2 regions of the Enterobacter huaxiensis genome follow, and region 1 is predicted to be linked to the other one. Evidence: predicted binding sites of a transcription regulator. Region 1 holds the regulator's gene; the other holds the start of a gene.
What was found. Region 1 encodes Fur, which represses iron uptake genes when iron is present. Its sites were predicted from a motif close to ATAATAATGAGAACNACTATCAA; they were not measured.
Positions count from the first base shown of each region.

Region 2: fes (enterochelin esterase) is a predicted target of Fur. The motif match lies at 1,927-1,949, and genes of this name have one in related genera.

Region 1 covers NZ_CP043342.1:3,406,305-3,412,153, forward strand. The annotation lists gene seqA (replication initiation negative regulator SeqA) at 1-60, opposite strand, end outside; gene ybfF (esterase) at 244-1,017, shown strand; gene ybfE (LexA regulated protein) at 1,146-1,433, shown strand; gene fldA (flavodoxin FldA) at 1,589-2,119, shown strand; gene fur (ferric iron uptake transcriptional regulator) at 2,411-2,857, shown strand; gene chiQ (ChiQ/YbfN family lipoprotein) at 3,004-3,333, opposite strand; gene chiP (chitoporin ChiP) at 3,381-4,778, opposite strand; gene glnS (glutamine--tRNA ligase) at 5,225-5,849, opposite strand, start outside.
Region 2 covers NZ_CP043342.1:3,508,468-3,514,316, reverse strand. The annotation lists gene D5067_RS16800 (TonB-dependent siderophore receptor) at 1-1,859, opposite strand, end outside; gene fes (enterochelin esterase) at 2,005-3,204, shown strand; gene D5067_RS16790 (MbtH family protein) at 3,218-3,430, shown strand; gene entF (enterobactin non-ribosomal peptide synthetase EntF) at 3,427-5,849, shown strand, end outside.

The sequences.
Region 1 (5,849 bases):
ATGCCGCGTTTGGCTGGCAATAAACTGATAGAGTTCGTCATCAACTTCGATTGTTTTCATCTTAATCCAGTGCGATATCTTATCTGAATACAAGTCGTTGGGATTATAGGGTCAAATCCCAACAGCGGATAGCGTCAAACCCGGTTGGCGGCAAAAGTCAGATTAAACTGGATCCTTGCAGCCGGGCGGCAGAATGGTCAACATGATACCCTAACCTGACATACGTAAAAAAAGAACTTTGCCATGAAATTGAATACCCGAGCGCAAACTGCACAATCGCCGAACAATAATTCTCCCATCGTACTGGTTCACGGGCTTTTTGGCAGCCTGGATAACCTGGGCGTGCTGGCGCGCGATTTGGTTATCGATCACGATATTTTGCAGGTCGATATGCGAAATCACGGCCTTTCCGGGCGCTCGGAGGAGATGACTTACGCGGCGATGGCGCAGGATCTGCTGGATACGCTGGACGCTAACGGCCTGCAGAAGGTGACACTCATCGGGCATTCAATGGGTGGCAAAGCGGTGATGGCCCTGACGGCGCTGGCGCCGGAACGTATCAATGGCCTGGTGGTCATTGACGTTGCGCCCGTGGATTACGACGTGCGTCGCCACGATGAGATTTTTGCTGCCATCAATGCGGTAACAGAAGCGGGGGTCTCTACCCGCCAGCAGGCTGCCGCGGTGATGCGTGAGCATCTGGATGAGGAAGGGGTTGTGCAGTTCCTGCTGAAATCCTTCGTCGACGGAGAGTGGCGCTTTAACGTGCCGGTCCTGTGGGATCAGTATTCTCATATTGTGGGCTGGGAAGCTGTTCCCGCCTGGCCGCACCCTACCCTCTTTATTCGTGGCGGAAACTCCCCTTACGTCACCGACGCTTATCGCGACACGCTGCTGGCGCAATTCCCGCAGGCTCGAGCCCATGTCATTGCAGGTGCCGGGCACTGGGTTCACGCGGAAAAACCGGACGCTGTTCTGCGCGCTATCCGTCGCTATCTCACTGATACTGCGAATTGATTAAAAAGACAGCGACTGGACGGCGATGGGCTTCCAGTCGTTGGCGCGCCGTTTTCGCTGATGTATGATGGCGCGCTTATCGCCCGGGCTTTAGCAGGGCGGCGTGTTTCCCCCGAAGTCTCAGAATTATGGCCAAAGAACAAACGGACCGTACGACACTAGATCTGTTCGCGAATGAGCGTCGCCCGGGAAGACCCAAGACGAATCCGCTTTCACGCGATGAACAGCTGCGTATCAATAAACGCAACCAGCTTAAACGCGATAAAACTCGTGGACTTAAGCGTGTCGAACTGAAGCTGAACGCCGATGCTGTCGATGCACTAAATGAGCTGGCAGAGGCGCGCAACATCAGCCGCAGCGAACTGATCGAAGAGATACTGATCGCTCAACTCGAGGCTTTGCGCAGCAAGGCATAAGTCTGAAAATCCCCTTTATTACCCTTTTCATGTAGCACAGAGTGCAGTCCTGCGTGATAGCTGTTTCCGCAGGGTTGTCTGTTCTGCTATTATTGCCCTTATCCGTGGACAAATTGCGCCACCATACCATTAAGTTTCAAGAGGTTATTTTACTCATGGCAATCATCGGCATTTTCTTCGGCAGTGATACCGGCAATACCGAAAATATCGCAAAAAACATTCAAAAACAGCTCGGTAAAGACGTTGCCGATGTGCACGACATCGCCAAGAGCAGCAAAGAAGACCTCGAAGGCTATGACATCCTGCTGCTGGGTATCCCAACCTGGTACTACGGTGAAGCCCAGTGTGACTGGGACGATTTCTTCCCGACGCTGGAAGAGGTGGACTTCAACGGCAAGCTGGTTGCGCTGTTTGGCTGTGGCGATCAGGAAGACTACGCAGAGTACTTCTGTGACGCACTGGGCACCATCCGCGACATCATCGAGCCACGCGGTGCTGCTATCGTGGGCCACTGGCCAACGGCGGGTTATCACTTTGAAGCGTCCAAAGGCCTGGCGGATGACGATCACTTCGTGGGCCTGGCTATCGATGAAGATCGTCAGCCGGAACTCACCGCTGAGCGCGTTGAAAAATGGGTTAAGCAGGTTCGCGAAGAGCTGAATCTGGACGACATTCTGAACGCCTGATGGCCCTGCGGCGCAGCCTTGGTTGCGCCCATTTTCCAGGTAAAACCGATTAAATTAATTGCTACAAACTTTTAACTTTTTCGCTCAGACCTGTACAATATCCCCCTGGTAAAAAGTGGGTGCCATCGAACAAGTTTGTTGGTGATACCACGTTTTTATAAGCATACTTTGCTTGAGACTTGCAGTTTTCATTTAGCCATGGCAGTTCTATAATGAGACGCATTATCCCAAGTGCATTTTCTGTCACTTCTTCATTAGAAGTGAATCGTTTAGCAACAGGACAGATTCCGCATGACTGACAACAATACCGCATTAAAGAAGGCTGGCCTGAAAGTAACGCTTCCTCGGTTAAAAATCCTTGAAGTGCTTCAGGGACCAGACAATCACCATGTCAGTGCGGAAGACCTTTATAAGCGTCTTATCGACATGGGCGAAGAGATTGGGCTGGCAACCGTGTATCGCGTGCTGAACCAGTTCGATGACGCGGGCATTGTGACCCGTCATAATTTCGAAGGCGGTAAGTCTGTTTTCGAACTGACCCAGCAGCATCACCACGATCACCTGATCTGCCTCGACTGTGGCAAGGTCATTGAATTTAGCGATGATTCCATCGAATCACGCCAGCGTGAAATCGCTGCCCGTCACGGCATCCGCCTGACCAATCACAGCCTGTACCTGTATGGTCACTGCGCTGAAGGCGACTGCCGCGAAAACGACCACGCGCACGACGCGAAGTAAGTTCGTGTTTATACTCTGAGCCAGCCATTAGGTTGGCTTTTTTTTTGCGTTAAAAAGCCCGGTGGCGCTGCGCTTGCCGGGCCTACGGGCTATGACACCTTTGTAGGACCGGTAAGCGCAGCGCCACCGGGCATAATAACAGCGAATTAATTACTGTTATTGCTTCGAATTTCTTTCCAAATCTGGTCGCAACGCTTCGCCACTTCCTGATCGTTACCGGTTTTACGCGCCTGAATGCAGGCCTGGTAATCCATCACGCGGACGTTTTCCTGCGTCGCGAACTGCTCGTGCGCTTTCTCTTTCTTCAGCACGTTAAGCACGCTCTGACAGGCCTCGATTTTCTCCGGCGAACCTTCCGCAGTATTGATGCAGGCGCTATACGCCTCCTTCAGACGGGTGTCCTCTTTCGGCGCCTGTGTCTGAGCACACGCCACCAGCCCTGATGCCAGCAACGCGACGATTACAATTTTTTTCATCATGTGCAGTCTCCATACCGGCGGGACTCAGCCCGCCGGTGCGTTCATCAGAAGATGGTGAATGGTGCGATAACCATGAATTTCACGTCACGTTCATCCTGGAAGATGTTGCCGTAACCGCCCGCATAGCTCGGAATGTCAGAGTGGTTGTCATACTGCGTGAAGTGCAGTTTAAACATCGTGCCTTTCGCGCGCCCATCCTGCAGGGTGTAGATCGCATCCAGGCTGTAAGAGGACTCTTTCAGACGGTAGTTTGGATCGTAGTATGCGTCCGGAGTGGCCATATCAGCAGGCTTCGCGTCCCAGGCATAAGCGTAAGATGCCCCCACCGCCCAGCCAGGCAGGTTCCAGTTTTTGAGGTCGTACATCGCGCCGAAGAAGAGCGCTTTTTCGCCGTCGGCGTTGAAGTCAGAGCGGTTATCCCACCAGATATCCAGACGACCGTTGGACGATGCATAGGTTGGCGTCATACGCTGCAGGAAGTAACCCTGCTGCCCTTCCGCCTTCACCCATGTCCCTTCAAGACGCAGATCAACCTGGCCCACTTTGTAGCCGAAGGTCAGCGCCTGCAGCCATGCGGTGCCGTCATAGATATCGTTGACGGTGCCATTGCTCGCTTTATCACGGGTACCGTAGAACTGATAGCTGGTGCTCAGCGGGCTGCCCGCAACATCAAATTTGTAGCTGGCTTTTGCAAAGTACTGGTCAATATACCCTTCCGCCTGACCAAAAGCGGCTTCAAGCACCAGGTCGTTTTTGAAGTCATACTTCGCGCCCAGAGAGTGGAGATAGTCCACTTTGGTCTTTTTATCGTTCTGGTAAAACTTGTCCATCTCGATGTGCCACGGCGCTTTATATTCGTTGGTCCACATGTAGGAGAAGCTCAACGCGCCCGCATCGCCGTAGTCAAAGTTAGCCCCGGCTTCGGCCCCCTGATAGGTGCCCGGCATAAAGCTCCAGTGCGGTGCTAACAGCGTTTGACCGGTTGGCTGAATATAACCACCGCGCGCCCATACCGGGCCGTATTTGAATTTCGCTGCTGCCTTATACAGGCTGACGCCGCTTTTATCGCCGGACCAGTCTTCTTTATAGGCTTTATTACTGGAGGAGAAGGCGATTTCGTTCGGGTGACCGCTGTCGCCGTTTTCCGCCATTTCAATGGCCGTGAAGGCGGCAATATCCAGACCGAACATATCTGCAGCATAGCCCGACTGGAAATCGAGGTTGGCGTTCCAGGTTGAGTGAGCAAGGTTGGTTTTATATTTGTTTTCGGTGACGTCTTTACGGTCACGTTGACGCTGCCAGTAATAAATACCGCCCGTGAGGGTAGAATCATCGATGAAACCTTCGGCCTTAGCTTCTGGGGTAATCACCAAGCTCGACATTGCTGTCACACCGGCGATAGCCAGCGCCAGCGCACTACGTTTGCCACTGAACGTACGCATAGATTATTCCTCTTTGACGAATTAAAACGCCTAAAACGGCGAAAATATAAAAGACCTAATGGTCAGGGGTAGTCAGAAATACCCTCGAATTAACTACCGCCTTTAGGTTATTTTTCGCGACGCGAATTATCAATGCTTTTTAATAAGCAAAAGTCAGGATTATGACGAAGTGCACATAATTAGTAGTGCTTTGTAACATTTACGGGGAGACGAGGAATGGCGGGATATAGCGAGAAATTTCAGGGCGTAAAGGCAGACTACCCCGTATGTTTTTTAGTCATCTCCATTTCCGTAAAAATAGAAACTTTATTTAAAAAAATAAGTAGCACCTCATTGACCTGATTTCCCGGCAGAGAATATTTCCTCAGACCGTTAATAGCATGATCGTTAAATAAAAAAACGCCGCATATAGCGGCGTTTGTCTCTCATTGACCAGAGCAGCGATATTATTCGCCGATCTTAGCCCAGGTATCACGCAGACCGACGGTACGGTTAAATACCGGCTTTTCAGCGGTGCTGTAGCGGCTGTCCAGGCAGAAGTACCCTTCGCGTTCGAACTGGAACGCTTTACCGGCTTCAGCGGCTTTCAGAGACGGCTCGGCATAACCCTGCTTGATAATCAGCGACTCGGTATTGATAACCGAGAGGAAGTCTTCCGCTGCGCCCGGGTTAGGCACGCTGAACAGACGGTCGTACAGGCGGATTTCCACCGGCAGCGCATGCGTCGCGCTCACCCAGTGAATAACGCCCTTCACTTTACGTCCGTCAGCAGGATCTTTGCTCAGGGTCTCTGCATCGTAAGAACAGAAGATGGTGGTGATATTCCCTTCTGCATCTTTCTCTACGCGCTCGGCTTTGATCACGTACGCGTTACGCAGACGCACTTCTTTGCCCAGCACCAGACGCTTGTACTGCTTGTTCGCTTCTTCGCGGAAGTCAGCACGATCGATCCAGATTTCGCCGCTGAACGGCACGTCGCGGGTCCCCATCTCCGGCTTGCTCGGATGGTTAGGCATTGCCACCAGCTCGCTCTTGCCCTGCGGGTAGTTTTCGATAACCAGCTTAACCGGG
Region 2 (5,849 bases), 100 kb from region 1:
GTCTCTTTGTTCTTGCTCTGCAGCATGTAGGTGATGTTGTTGGTCCAGTTGATCGTGTCGCTTACCGGCACGTTCAGGGAGCCTTCCAGACCTTCAACTACGGCCTTAGGCACGTTTTCCCACTGGTAAATGTCGGTGGTGACTTTACTGGTGGACGTCTGGCCAATCGGCGCGTAGCCCGCTTCAATCTTGTCGCGATAGTCGTTACGGAACCAGGTCACGCCCGCCAGCCAGCCGTCGTGCTTCCACTCAAGGCCAATCTCTTTGTTGATGCTGGTTTCGGCCTTCAGGTCGTCGTTACCCATCATGTAGCAGCCCACGCCGTCAGAGCTGGCGTAGCAGCCCTGGCCTTTGCTGTACAGCAGGTAGTTCGGGTTGGTCTGGTACAGGCTCGGGGCTTTGTAAGCGCGCGCGATACCCATTTTCAGCGTGAAGTCATCCCCCAGGCCCTGCGACAGGTTCAGGGACGGGCTCCAGTTGTTGCCCACAATGGTGTGGTAGTCGAAGCGCAGCGCCGGGGTCAGCATGGTGCTGTCGGTCAGCTCCATGTTGTTCTCGGCGAAGAGGGAGAAAATCTCCGCCGAGGAGTACGGGCTACGGTCGTCGCTCATGCCCGGGATGGTGCCGCCCTGCTGGGCCTGGGTGTTGGAGGTGGAATCCTTCATGCGCTGCTGGTTCCACTCGGTGCCCAGGGTCAGGTTCTGGTTGACGAGGAAATCGATCGGCAGGTTGATTTCACTGTGCAGCATCACGTCAGCAAGATCGGTGTCGGTGAATTTATTGCTGTTGAATAACCCTTCCAGACCGCCCGCCAGCCCTTCGCCCAGACGCGAGTTGCGGGTATGTTCGTACTGCGCCCAGTTGCTGGTGGTGATGCCGTTATCCCAGCCGCCGTTCCAGGTCACCGCGAAGTTCTGACGATAGATACGGTTTGTCTCTTTACCGTAGTTTTTCTTCACCAGGCCGTTGGAGCTGTTGTCGTTGTTGGTGTTCTGGGTATCGCCCGCGTAGAGGTTGTTCTGGCGGCTGTAGCCCGCTTCAAATTCGAGGGACTGCATAGGCGCGAAGTCCCAGCGCACCACGCCGTTGATGTCTTTGTTCTCTACGCCTTCACGGCCCGCCGGCAGCGTGTCGGCATACGCGCCGGTGCGATCGGACTGATGGCCCTGGTTAATGTCCCACGCGTCGGCCTGAGTTTTATCCAGGTTGCCGAACATGCGGAAGCTGAAGTCGCCGCCCAGCGGGCCGCTCAGGCTGAAGTTGGTTCGCTTGGTGGAACCTTCATCCTTATGTTCCGGCGCGTTCAGATAGGTGTTCCAGGAACCGTGCCACTGGTTGTCGAATTTTTTAGTGATGATATTGACCACGCCGCCTGCCGCGCCGTTGCCGTAGCGAGCCGCAGCCGGGCCGCGGATCACTTCGATGCGTTCGATCATCTCTGGCGGTACCCAGCCGGTATCGCCGCGGGTATCACGCTCGCCGCGCCAGCCCAGGCGGATGGAGTTGCGGCTGGTGACCGGCTTGCCGTCGATCAGGATCAGGGTATTCTCCGGGCCCATGCCGCGAATGTCGATCTGGCGGTTGTTGCCGCGCTGGCCGCTGGTGGAGTTACCGGTCAGGTTAACGCCCGGCATGGTGCGGATGATTTCCGCCACATCCCGCGCGGGAGGGTTTTTACGGATTTCATCGGCCGTGATGGTCGATACGCCTGGCGCCTGCAGGTTTTGCTCTGCGGCGGTGATCACCATCGTGTCTTCGTGCTGCGCGGTGGCGGTGCTGTCGTCTGCCATAGCGGGCAGCGCGACCCCATAAATCCCTAAATTGACCAGCAATGCCAGAGAGTGAATCTTCTTATTCATTGTACGTCCCGCTTTTATGATTATTTATGAACGCGCTTCCCACAGCGCGGGCATTACGCTATTGCAAATGCAAATAGTTATCAATAATATTATCAATAAAATTTGCTCTGAAGCAAAAAAGTCAGCTAAACATGGGGTTATAAGGGTGACGGCGTTAACAACCGGAAGTGAAGGGTGGTGGCAATCGAAAAACGGGCCGGAATGGGAACGTCAGAAGGAGAGCTATCGCGTCACCTTCTGGTGGCGTGACCCGGCAGGAACCCAGAAAACGTCCGCGGTGAAGCGCGTCTGGCTCTATATCACCGGCGTGACCGATCACCATCAGAATGCCCGCCCGCAGTCTCTCGAACGCATCCCGGATACCGACGTCTGGCAGTGGCAGGGCGATTTCAGCCCGGAATGGCGCGGCAGCTACTGCTTTATTCCCTCCAGTCATGAAGACGACTTTTCCAGCGCGGTGTTTGAAGGCGAGCTGCCGGACCGCATGGCGCTGCGCGAAGGCTGGCGCAAGCTGCTGCCGCACGCGGTGTCCGACCCGCTGAACCCGCAAAGCTGGCGCGGCGGGCGCGGCCACGCCGTCTCGGCGCTGGAAATGCCTGAGGCCCCGGTGCAGCCGGGCTGGAACCATCCCGATGCGCCCTACAAAAAGCCCGTCAGCATTGAGTGGAACAGCGCGCGGCTGGGCAACCGCCGCCGCGTCTGGATTTTTACCACCGGTGACGAGAACCCCGAGCGCCCGCTGGCGGTCCTGCTCGACGGGCAGTTCTGGGCCGAAAGCATGCCCGTCTGGCCTGCGCTGACGTCGCTCACGGATGAAGGCAAGCTGCCGCCTGCGGTCTACGTGTTAATCGACGCGATCGATACCGAGCACCGCAGCCGCGAGCTGCCCTGCAACCCCGAGTTCTGGCTGGCGGTGCAGGAAGAACTTCTCCCGCGGGTGAAAACCCTCGCACCGTTCAGCGACCGCGCCGAGCGTACCGTTGTGGCGGGGCAGAGCTTCGGCGGGCTTTCCTCTCTTTACGCAGGGCTCAACTGGCCGCAGCGTTTTGGCTGCGTGCTCAGCCAGTCCGGTTCCTACTGGTGGCCGCACCGCGGCGCGCAGCGGGACGGGCTGCTTATCGAACAACTTAAAGCGGGTGAAAAAACCGCACGCGGGCTGCGCATCGTCCTTGAGGCCGGGCGCAACGAGCCGCTCATTTTCCGCGCAAATCAGGCGCTTTACGCCGAACTACAACACACACAGCAACCGGTTATCTGGCGTCAGGTTGACGGCGGGCACGATGCGCTTTGCTGGCGCGGTGGGCTGACGCAGGGGCTAATGACCCTCTGGCAGCCGCTTATTTAATAACGGAGTTTGTATGGAATTCAGCAATCCTTTCGATAATCCGCAGGGACAGTTCGCCATTTTGCAAAACGACCAGGGGCAGTACAGCCTGTGGCCGCAGCAGTGCGAGCTGCCCGCAGGCTGGCGCGTTGTCTGCGAGCCGCAGTCCCAGGAGGCGTGCCAGCAGTGGCTGGCCGAACGCTGGAAAACGCTTGAACCTTCTCATTTTGCGGAGGAGCACGCATGAACCGTCTTCCGCTTGTCGCCGCCCAGCCGGGTATCTGGATGGCGGAGCAGCTTTCCACGCTGCCAAACGCCTGGAGCGTGGCGCACTACACCGAACTGAAAGGCGACATCGATGCGCCGCTGCTGGCAAAGGCGATTGCCGCTGGCATGATGCAGGCCGATACCCTGCGCACGCGTTTTGCCGAGGATAACGGCGAGGTGTGGCAGTGGGTGGATGACACCGTCATTCTGCCGGAGCCATCCATCGTTCGCGTTACCTCTCACGACGACGCCGTGGCGCTGATGGAGGCCGATCTCAATCAAAACCTGCGCGTCGAGAGCGGGCAGCCGCTGGCGTTTCACCAGCTGATTCGGGTGGGCGAAAGCCACTGGTACTGGTATCAGCGCTATCACCATCTGGTGGTGGATGGCTTTAGCTTCCCGGCCATTACCCGCCAGATCGCCGCGATTTATGCCGCCTGGAAAAAGGGTGACCCGACGCCCGCATCCCCGTTTACGCCGTTTGCCGAGGTGGTGGACGAGTATCAGCGCTATCGCGACAGCGAGGCATACGCGCGCGACGGTGCCTTCTGGGCAGAGCAGCGCAGGCAGCTTCCTTCTCCGGTGTCGCTTTCTGCTGCTCCTTTACCGGGCCGCGCGGCGACAACCGATATCCTGCGCCTGAAAATTGCTACCGACGGCCGCGCCTTTAGCCAGCTTGCACAGGCGGCAGGGCAGGTGCAGCGCACCGATCTGGCGCTTGCGCTGGTGGCGCTGTGGCTGGGCCGCCTGACCGGACGGCTGGACTACGCCGCCGGGTTTATCTTCATGCGCCGCATGGGCTCCGCCGCGCTGACCGCGACCGGGCCGGTGCTCAACGTCCTGCCGCTGGCGGTGAACATCAACGCCCAGGAGAGCCTGCCGGAGCTGGCGCTGCGTCTGGCGAACCAGCTGAAAAAAATGCGCCGCCACCAGCGCTACGACGCCGAGCAGATCGTGCGCGACAGCGGGCGTGCCGCGGGCGACGAAGCGCTGTTTGGCCCGGTGCTGAACGTTAAGGTCTTCGATTATCAGCTGGATATCGACGGCGTGGAGGCCATCACCCACACGCTGGCCACCGGCCCGGTAAACGATCTGGAGCTGGCGCTGTTCCCGGACGAGCAGGGCGGGCTGAGCATTGAGATCCTCGCCAATAAACAGCGTTACGATGAGGTGGAGCTGAAGCGCCACGCGGCGCGCCTGAACGCGATGCTGCAGCAGTTTGCGGCTAATCCGGACCTGCGCTGCGGCGAAGTGGAAACCGTTTCTGAGCAGGAGTACGCGCAGCTGTCGCGCATCAACGACACCGGGCTGGCGCTGCCGTCCACTACGCTCGCGGATCTGGTGGCGGAGCAGGCGAGCAAAACGCCGGACGCCCCCGCGCTGGCGGATGCGCACGTTGAGCTCAGCTATCGCCAGATGCGCGAGCAGGTCGTCGCGCTGGCTAACCTGCTGCGCGATCGCGGCGTCAAGCCGGGCGACAGCGTGGCGGTGGCGCTCCCGCGCTCGGTGTTCCTGACCCTGGCGCTGCACGGCATCGTCGAGGCCGGCGCCGCATGGCTGCCGCTCGATACCGGCTACCCGGACGACCGTCTGCGGATGATGCTGGAGGACGCGAAGCCGTCCCTGCTCATCACTACCGACGAGCAGCTCCCGCGCTTTAGCGATCTGCCGATGAGTTCGTTTAGTTACAACACTCTGTTACCGGCTGCGGGGGCTGAACCGCTGCGGCTGGCGACGCCGGAGCAGACCGCGTACATCATCTTTACCTCCGGTTCGACGGGCCGCCCGAAGGGCGTCATGGTCGGCCATACCGCCATCGTTAACCGCCTGAAGTGGATGCAGGATCGCTACCCGCTGAACGCAACTGACGTGGTAGCGCAGAAAACGCCGTGCAGCTTTGACGTGTCGGTGTGGGAGTTCTGGTGGCCGTTTATCGCCGGGGCGAAGCTGGTGATGGCCGAGCCGGACGCGCACCGCGATCCGCAGGCGATGCAGAGCTTCTTCGCCCAGTACGGCGTGACCACTACCCACTTCGTACCCTCGATGCTGGCGGCGTTTGTCGCCTCGCTGACGCCGGAAAACGTGGCCTGCTGCAAAACCCTTAAGCAGGTGTTCTGCAGCGGCGAAGCGCTGCCGACCGAGCTGTGCCGCGAGTGGGAGCAGCTCACCCATGCGCCGCTGCACAACCTTTATGGCCCAACGGAAGCGGCGGTGGACGTAAGCTGGTATCCGGCGTTTGGCCCCGAGCTGGCGGCGGTGGAGGGCAGCAGCGTGCCGATCGGCTTCCCGGTGTGGAACACGGGGCTGCGCATTCTGGACGCCATGATGCGCCCGGTGCCGTTTGGCGTGGCGGGCGACCTTTATCTCACCGGCATTCAGCTGGCGCAGGGGTATCTGGG